Methylosarcina fibrata AML-C10: one gene and its partners. The protein of the gene in region 2 interacts with the protein of the main gene of each other region in a pairwise test. Links are inferred from orthologs where the notes say so. Each region holds a gene or a part of one and is shown on either strand. Other genes may lie near its edges. The genes, in order: recO, ssb and A3OW_RS0121695.

Region 1 (3,156 bases), 2.8 Mb from region 2 along the record:
GGACCAGGGCATCGACGCTTGCCAGCGCTGGATACTGCAACTGTTCGCCGAAAAACTGCAAAGCGTTTCGCTGGACAACTGGAGAAAGGATCCGAAGACGCAATTGCAGGAACTGATGCAATCGAAAAAGATCGAACTGCCGGAATACACTCTCATTACCATGTCGGGACTTCCTCACGAACAAACGTTCAAAGTCAAATGCACCATTCCGCTATTGAAGGATGCCTGCATCGGCGTCGGGGCGACCCGAAAAAGAGCGGAACAGGCCGCAGCCGAGCAGATGCTTAATTTGCTGAATAAGGAACAATAGATGAAGTGCGGTTTCGTTGCCCTGATCGGGCGTCCCAACGTCGGCAAGTCGACTCTGATGAACCACATGCTGAAGCAGAAAATCAGCATTACTTCCAGAAAGCCGCAAACGACTCGGCATCGAATTTTAGGCATCAACACGACCGAGGCCGGGCAGGTGATCTATATGGATACGCCCGGCATGCACAGCAGCGAGAAGCGGGCGCTGAACCGCTATTTGAACAGGACGGCGGACACTTCCCTGCTCGGCGTCGATGTGGTCGTCTGGCTGATCGACGGGCTATCCTGGCACGAGTACGACGAAGTCATCTTCAAAAAGCTGGAACAGGCCGGCTTGCCGGTCATCCTGGCGGTCAACAAGGTCGACAAGGTGAAAGAGAAGGACGAGATCCTGGCTTTCTTTGCCGAAGCGCAGCACCGGTTTCCGTTTCAGCACATGGTGCCGATTTCGGCCCTGAAAGGCATCAATCTGGAGCAACTGGAGCGGTGCATCATGGAGCTTTTGCCGGAAGGCGGCCTGATCTACCCGGAAGATCAAATCACCGACCGCCCCGAACGGTTTTTATGCGCCGAGATTATCCGGGAAAAACTGACCCGGCGATTGGGCGATGAGCTGCCGTACGCGTTGACGGTGGAAGTGGAGCGGTACGAAGAACATCCGGAAATCAGCAAGATTTACGCCATCATCTGGGTGGAACGCCTGACCCAGAAAAGCATCGTCATCGGCCGGCAGGGCGAATTATTGAAAAAAATCGGCATCGACGCCCGTCACGACATTGAAAATTTGATCGGCCAGAAAGTGTATCTACAGCTCTGGGTAAAGGTCAAAAAGGGTTGGTCGGACAATGAACGCGCTTTGCAGAACCTGGGCTTTCATGAGTGAAACCGCGGTTTATCTGCAACCGGCCTTTATTCTGCAAGAGCGGAAATATCGGGAAACCAGCTTAATTCTTGAGGTATTGACCCGGGATTTCGGCAGGCTGTCTTTGCTGGCCAAAGGCATTCGCAAAGCGAAATCCCGGTTTCTCGGCTTATTGCGGCCCTTCGTTCCCTTGAACGTGTCCTTTACCGGCAAGTCGGAATTAAAACTTCTGACCGACGTCGAAATGGCGCGCCCGTATCTTGAATTAACGGGACTTGCGCTTTATTCCGGCTTTTACGTGAATGAACTGGTGATGCATTTTCTGCACAAGCACGATCCCCATCCGGACGTTTTCGGCCATTACCGCGACTGTCTGTTTCGTCTGTCGGCAGGCGCGGGACTGGAAGCCGCTCTGCGCGATTTCGAGTTCCGTTTGCTGGAATGCGCCGGCTACGGCTTTCAACTGGACAAGGATTATCTCGACGACCGGCCGATCGATCCGGCGAAACGGTACCGGATCGATGCCGAGCTGGGGCCCACGGAAGCGGTCGACGGGCCGTATTCCGGAAAAACCTTGCGCGCGGTTCCGGCCGGAGACTTCGGCGATCCTGAGGTCCTGGCCGAAGCCAAAAACCTGATGCGCGCGCTGATCGATGCCCATTCACAGGGCAAACCGCTGAAAAGCCGCACCATTATCAACACGCTGATCAAACAAACCAAAAATGAGTAAATCCCCGATTTTGTTAGGAGTGAATATCGACCACGTCGCGACCTTGCGCCAGGCCCGAGGCACGCGCTATCCGGAGCCGGTCCAGGCGGCGCTGGCGGCGGAGCAGGCGGGCGCCGACGGCATTACCGCCCACCTGCGGGAAGACCGGCGGCACATCCAGGACCGGGATCTGTATCTGCTGAAAGACATGATCCACACGAAACTCAATATGGAAATGGCCGTGACCGAGGAAATGGTCGGCATCGCCGAAAAACTGAAGCCCCAGGCCTGCTGCCTAGTGCCGGAAAAACGCGAAGAGTTGACCACCGAGGGCGGGCTCGACGTCGCCGGCAATCTGCCCCGCCTGCAATGGGCTTGCGAAAGGCTCGGCGCGGCCGGCGTCGAGGTATCGCTGTTCATCGATCCGGATGAGGAACAGATCGAAGCGTCGGTCAAGGCCGGCGCCCCGGTGGTCGAGCTGCATACCGGGCGCTATGCGGACGCGGGCTCTGCGCTCGAACAGGCGGAAGAGCTGGGCCGCATCCGGCACGCCGCGCAGATCGCCAGGGCCGCCGGATTGCAGGTGAATGCCGGCCACGGTTTAAATTATCATAATGTGGAAGCGATTTCGGCGATTCCCGAACTGGTCGAGCTCAATATCGGCCATGCCATCGTGGCTCGGGCCTTGTTTTCCGGCTTGGCGCAAGCGGTAGCCGACCTCAAGCGGATCATGACGGCGGCCCGATTGTAAAAGCGCATCCACCACCCGGTGCCGGATGCGCTTTGCTTATCCGGCCTACCAAGTCCCGTCCTCCCTGGCATCCGGGCTCAGGCAACCCCTGCCGGAACGACGGATTGGAAAAACTGACAGGCGTTAAGCAAGAACAGACTTTCGAGACGTTTCCTGGGCGTGGGGAGTTAATGAGTTGAAAAACCGTGCTTTTGCATGCGGTAGAGCAGGGTGTCCCTGGACAGCCCCAACAGCCGCGCCGATTTGCTGCGATTGCCGTTGGTGCGGTTCAGCGCCTGATGGATCAAATCGGCTTCGAGCGAATCCAGTTGCAAACCGGTTTCCGGCAACGTGAATCCGGTAGGTTTCTGGCTGCTGCGGATCTGGCTGATTTCCAGCGGCAGATTTTCCGGCTCGATGGTCCTGCCGGCCAGCAAAATGCAGAGTCTTTCGCACAGATTCCTGAGTTCCCGCACATTGCCGGGCCAGTGGTAGGCTTTCAGGGCTCTGATGGCGAGCTTGCTGAACTGGGGCGGTGTAATGTCG
Region 2 (3,065 bases):
CGTGTTCGCGCGTCAGCCGCCGGGCTCTCGAACGCACTTCGGTGGGCGTCAGCGCGGGCGTGTCGTCGATAAACAGCTTGGTTTCGGCGAGAAGGCTCATCGCCGAAGTCAGGCGCGGCCAGTCGTCGTCTTCCAGCTTGCCGGTGCGGACCCGGTGCTGGTCGATGCGGCCCAGCGACGACATCATCCGCATCGCCAGAGCGTCGCCCGGCATTTCCATACTGAAGACTGCGACTGGCGTGCCGCTTTTGATGGCGATATTTTCCGCCATGTTCATCGCGATCGTGGTCTTGCCCATCGAGGGACGGCCGGCCACGATGATCAGGTCGGCCGGCTGCAGGCCGGAAGTCAGCCGGTCCAGCTCGGTAAAGCCGGTGCCGGCGCCGGTAATCGAGCCTTCCTGGGCGAACATGATTTCGATCTTGTCCACCGCGCGCGCCAGCAGCGTTTTGATCGACTGGAAGCCGCCTTGTCCGCGCTGACGCTGCTCGGCGATTTTGAAGACGTCGCGCTCGGCCTGTTCGAGCAGTTCGGAGGTATCCCGGCCTTCGGTATTGAACGCGGAATCGGCAATCCGGGTGCCGACGTGGATCAACTGGCGCAGCACCGACCGGTCCCGGACGATGTTGGCGTAACTGACGATGTTCGCGGCGCTCGGCGTTTCCTTGGCCAGCAGGCCCAAGTAGGCCAGGCCGCCGACGTTTTCCAGTTCGCCCACCGCTTCCAGGGCTTCCGAAATGGTGATGACGTCGAACGGAACCTGTTTTTCGGCGAGAGCAGCGATGGTTTTGAAAATGAGGCGATGGTCCTTGCGATAGAAGTCCTCTTCGGACACTTTATCCGAAACGGAATCCCAGGTCTGATTGTCCAGCATCAATCCGCCCAGCACCGATTGTTCGGCCTGAATCGAATTGGGCGGGATCTTTAACGCTTCCAGCGAAACGTCCTGAGGATAGAGAAGTGGTTCTGACATAACAATTCCGGAATGATGGGTAAAGATTTTTTCCGGGTCGTATTCGCAAGAGCCCCGGTTTTGATATACTGCCATTTTATCAAATTTAACTGTGACTCCATGCACCGGCCTGACAACTTTCTCCGTTCGAACATGTCTCAGTTGAAATAGAAATGCTTAGATGCAGTGGAAAATAACATTTTGGAGTAAAAGATGCTGAATAAAGTTATATTGATAGGAAGGTTGGGTGCCGATCCTGAGGTTCGCTTCATGCCGAACGGCGGCCAGGTAACGACCATTCGCCTGGCTACCAGCAGAAGATGGAGAGACAAACAGACGAACGAGCGCAAGGAAGAGACCGAATGGCACCGCGTGGTTTTTTTTAGCCGTCTTGCCGAAGTGGCCGGCGAATATTTGAAAAAAGGCAGCCAGGTTTATGTGGAAGGACGCATTCGGACCCAGAAGTGGCAAGGACAGGACGGACAGGACCGCTATACGACCGAAATCGTCGCGGAAGAGATGCATATGCTGGACAGCCGCAGCGGCGGCACCGCCAGCTTCGGCGGAGACCAGCCTCAAGGCGGCCATGCCCCTGCCGGCAGACCGTCGTCGTCAGGACACCGCTCCGAGGCGATGCCTTCCGACTCGATGCCGCCTCCGCCCAATTACGACGATTTTGACGACGATATTCCGTTCTAATTTACACCATAGACAATTAATGTAAATTATAATCCTAAGCCTCTGTAAAAAGAGGCTTATTTGTTTCCGCCCTGAAAATTGTTTAAAGTTGCATCGATTACAATATACGCCGGACCTATGTGCAAAAAAGAGTTTCAGAGTAGGCCCGGATGTGTTTTTTGACTTACGGATAATCTTATCAAAATGTGCTCAAACAGTTGCAGCCATTAAAAGTGTATGTATCTTGGGCATCGAAATCGATAGTGTGGTTTAAGTTCTGTCGAAATGATGTCATGAAATTCACGGATGATACACGCGTCAAGCGCAGGTCGAAACCAACAAGCAACCGGCCCGATTGCGCTACGAGAGTTAAAGTAATTATTTGAGGTAGGCGGCTATGGCCAAAATAACGCAGCTTTCACAATTGGACGTAAACCGGACTTATAGTTACGCTGATTACCTGACTTGGCAATTCAGCGAAATGGTCGAATTGATCAGGGGCAAAATATCCTTGATGTCGCCCGCGCCGAATGTGCGGCATCAAGGTGTTTCGATAAATCTCAGCAGTCTATTGCATGGCTATTTTAAACATAAAAAATGCCGCGTTTATGCCGCGCCGTTCGACGTGCGCCTTTATGACCGCAAAAAATCCATTTTGGCCAGTCAGGACATACACACCGTCGTACAGCCCGATCTTTGCGTGATATGCAACCGTGAACTGCTGGATGAACAAGGTTGTAACGGCGCGCCGGACTGGATCATTGAGATCGTATCAAAAGGCTCAATGCAAAAGGATTTAAAAATAAAATACCAGCTTTACCAGGAAAGCGGCGTAATTGAATACTGGCTGGTTTATCCTTACGAATCAATGATTCATCAATTTGTGCTGGATCAAAACGGCCATTATCAATTAAAAGCCATGTATGTCAGCCCCGATACGGTTTCATCGCATCTGTTTCCCGAGTTGGCTGTTGATTTGAAGGAAGTGTTTGAATCGTTCGATGATGATTAAGCATGCCATTAAAGCGGAATCCATCTGTCCAACAGGCTGTTGGACGAATGCCCTCGGGGCATATCGGGCGCTGTCGAGAAAGAAAGGTAGGCTTGCTTACTATCGGTAATCTGTACGGCAGCGTTGTTCAACACATTCCAATGCATCTTAGTTTTAGAACGGGAAAATGAAAAGTCGGTGGTTCTTTATGTCATTCCTCCCCATGCGGATGAACGGCCAAGTCACGGTACAATCAGCAACGGAATGAACATGAGCCATCAGGCGGAATTTACCGCCCGGCAAAACCCTTAACCTATCCATAATAGACCGTTATGATTAACGTCATCACCGTTGCCAAAGACAAATTGGACAATCCTTTAATGCTGGAATGGGCCATTCGTTATTACAGTGATTTGCCCAAAAGCGCGGAAAGCGGGCGTTCGG
Region 3 (3,078 bases), 3.3 Mb from region 2 along the record:
GCCGCCGGCAAGAAAATTATTTTGCCGATGACTGCGCTTTAGAAAGCGTAAGCGAGCTGAGAAACATTTAGCTACCCCATCCAGTAAAAACTAATTCACAATAAGGCCGCATCGGACCGAAAACGAGCCGGAGAGTGTGCAATTCCTCTATTTGAATTGTAAGATATTGAAATTTAATGAAAATATGTTGTGACCAAAATGTGACCAAGTTAACAAAACTTCAATAAAAACCGTTGTTAAGCACCGTTAAAAACCTGTTATTCACAGACTTATCCACAGATTTTGTGGGTAACTTTACCGTCAAGCCTGCATAGAAACTTGGCAATTCCTTAGCAAAAATCATGTAACCCTATGGCTGAGTTTCCGGCTGAAAACGGGCCCGTATTCAGGGTTGCGGTTGCCGTTCCCATTTATCGGCTCTTCGACTATTTACCGCCCCAATCTTTTGAAACCGAATCGTCACAACCCGGCATACGTCTTGAAGTTCCTTTCGGCAAAGGCAAAAAAATCGCGTTTCTGGTCGACGTGGTCTGGAAAAGCGAGTTCGCTGCCGATAAGTTGAAACGGGTGCTGCGAGTTCTGGATTTGCAGCCGCTGCTGTCTGCAAACGATATCCGTTTACTGCATTGGGCCAGTCGCTATTATCATCATCCTTTGGGCGAAGTGTTCGCAGCCGCGTTTCCGGTGGCTCTGAGACAGGGCAAGCCGGCCGGCCCGATCACAGAAAAACGTTATGCTCTAACTGAATCGGGCAAAACGATGGCGCTTCAACAATTGACTAGGGCTCCGGCTCAACAGAAATTGCTGGAAATTTTCCGCGAACATCAATCGATTCTGGCCGAGACGGAACTTTCAGCAGCGGGAAAAAACTGGCGCCCTGCATTAAAACAGTTAATGACGAAGGGTTGGGTTTGTCTTGCGTCGCCCGTTACGACGTTGGCTCCCCTTCCGGCTTCGAACCGGGATGATACCATACAATGCAATCCTGAACAGCAGGCGGCAGTAACCGCCGTTTGTGAAAAATTAGACCGGTTCGGGGTGTTTTTGCTCGAAGGGGTAACCGGTAGCGGTAAAACCGAAGTGTACATGCAAATCATCCGTACCGTATTGGAACGGGGGCAGCAGGTCCTGGTGCTGTTGCCGGAGATCACGCTGACTCCGCAACTGGAAGAGCGCTTCCGGCGGCGTTTCGTCGTCCCCATCGCGCTGTCCCACTCCAAATTGACCGATAAGGAGCGGCAAAATGCCTGGCTGGCCATGCAGCAGGGAGAGTGTTCGATCTTGTTGGGGACACGCTCGGCTTTATTTACGCCATTGCAAAAGCCGGGTCTGATCATTCTGGATGAAGAGCACGACTCGTCGTTCAAGCAGCAGGAAGGTTTCCGTTTTTCCGCCCGCGACGTCGCCGTGGTCCGGGGCAAATTATTGAATATCCCTGTCCTTCTGGGTTCCGCAACGCCTTCCCTGGAAAGTCTCTACAACGTGCGCAGCGAGCGCTACCGTTTGCTGCAATTGCCGAACAGGGCCGGTAATGCCGTCGAGCCGGTTCTTCAGTTGCTGGATATTCGCAATAAACCACTGCAGGAAGGATTATCGGAGCCCCTTCTGGCGGAAATAAACAAAACCTTGTTAAAAAATGAGCAGGTGCTGCTGTTTCTGAATCGGCGCGGCTTCGCGCCTACGTTGATCTGTCACGGATGCGGCTGGGTGGCCCGATGTACCCGTTGCGACGCCAATCTGGTCATTCATGTCCGGGAGCAGAAGCTGTGCTGCCATCATTGTGGCCGGGAGCGGCCTCTGATCAAGCATTGTCCTTCCTGCTGCCAGGATGCCTTAATGCCGCTGGGGCTAGGTACCGAACGGGTCGAGAAAATTTTGGAAGAACTGTTTCCTGACAAGTCCATCGTCCGCCTCGACCGCGACTCGACCCGCAGCAAAGGCGCGCTCGAAGATTATCTGCAACAGATAGGCCAGGGCCGTGCCGATATTATTTTGGGCACCCAGATGTTGGCCAAGGGACATCATTTTCCTAACGTGACCCTGGTGGCCATACTCGACGTCGACAGCGGACTTTACAGCATCGATTTTCATGCTTCGGAAAAATTGGCGCAAATGATCGTGCAAGTGGCCGGACGCGCCGGACGCGCAGAGAAGCCGGGCAGGGTGATTTTACAAACCCGTCATCCGGAACATGCCTTATTAACGACTCTGGTCGATCAAGGCTACCACCGGTTTGCCGAAACCGCTCTGGCGGAACGGCGGGAAGCTTCGTTGCCGCCCTACAGTTATCAGGTCTTATTGAGAGCAGAGGCTGCCGATAGTGTAAGGCCGCTGAAATTTCTCAAGACGGTCAGGCACGTCGCAGAGCAACTCAACACCGGCCAGACCAGCATTATGGGGCCGGTATCGGCGCCGATGGCCCGGCGGGCGGGACGTTTCCGTTTTCAATTGCTGTTTCAAAACAACGGACGTCCTGCTCTGCATGCCTTGTTTGACGCTCTGATACCGGAAATCGAAAGAATGAAGTTGAGTAAGAGCGTGCGCTGGTCGTTGGACGTCGATCCGGTGGATTTGTATTGACGAGCCGGTTTCTTGACAATGACCTGCCGGGCCGGAGAGATCGGCTTTTTTCAAACCCGCTTTGCGAGGGATGAAAAAACAACGGTTGTGGCGTCAAATCCGCTTCGGATTGAAAAAGCATGTCGATCCAGGAAACCTGAGCTGATTTCCATTGTCCTTAATGAATAGATGGATTGTATTATCCGCTACGTCCGAATCATTTGCCGTGGTAGCGGAGAAAAGGCATTCCAGACAGTGGGGATGTGTCCAGTTTTAACCTGTGGAGAATTTTATTGACTGAGTTTCTTTTTTATAGAGATGAGATTGAGAAGCGTTTTTCTTATCAATTATTAAATTTCAAAAGTCTTTCTCCAGGTCCTGGGTTAGGCTTTTGATGCATGTCCGGTTGAAGAATTGCAGGGAGGGAATACGTGGAATACACTCCAGCCGGCATGTGAATGCCAAGATACAGCCGGGAAAGGCGCACAGGGGGAAAGGAGCCAGCGCTTGGCAATGGAG

What was found.
Region 1: the proteins of ssb (region 2) and recO interact in binary tests that used the Escherichia coli proteins (3 or more experiments, as listed by UniProt). The link is inferred for Methylosarcina fibrata AML-C10 from one-to-one orthologs.
Region 3: the proteins of ssb (region 2) and A3OW_RS0121695 interact in binary tests that used the Escherichia coli proteins (3 or more experiments, as listed by UniProt). The link is inferred for Methylosarcina fibrata AML-C10 from one-to-one orthologs.

Annotation. Positions count from the first base shown.
Region 1 is NZ_KB889965.1:4,075,005-4,078,160, forward strand. The notes cover bases 44-3,042. They hold recO (DNA repair protein RecO), read left to right. Parts: upstream 44-1,184; coding sequence 1,185-1,901; downstream 1,902-3,042. Other genes in these bases: rnc (ribonuclease III), read left to right, coding at 44-310; era (GTPase Era), read left to right, coding at 311-1,192; pdxJ (pyridoxine 5'-phosphate synthase), read left to right, coding at 1,894-2,631; A3OW_RS0119225 (sigma-54 interaction domain-containing protein), read right to left, coding at 2,799-3,042. Outside these bases: more of rnc, read left to right, coding at 1-43; more of A3OW_RS0119225, read right to left, coding at 3,043-3,156. UniProt on the Escherichia coli protein: Involved in DNA repair and RecF pathway recombination.
Region 2 is NZ_KB889965.1:1,286,847-1,289,911, reverse strand. Bases 1-2,908 are described here. They hold ssb (single-stranded DNA-binding protein), read left to right. Parts: upstream 1-1,165; coding sequence 1,166-1,651; downstream 1,652-2,908. Other genes in these bases: A3OW_RS0106220 (Uma2 family endonuclease), read left to right, coding at 2,028-2,642; dnaB (replicative DNA helicase), read right to left, coding at 1-973. Also shown: A3OW_RS28490 (TPR domain-containing protein), read left to right, coding at 2,954-3,065. UniProt on the Escherichia coli protein: Plays an important role in DNA replication, recombination and repair. Binds to ssDNA and to an array of partner proteins to recruit them to their sites of action during DNA metabolism. Acts as a sliding platform that migrates on DNA via reptation.
Region 3 is NZ_KB889965.1:4,579,661-4,582,738, forward strand. Bases 45-2,965 are described here. They hold A3OW_RS0121695 (primosomal protein N'), read left to right. Parts: upstream 45-351; coding sequence 352-2,580; downstream 2,581-2,965.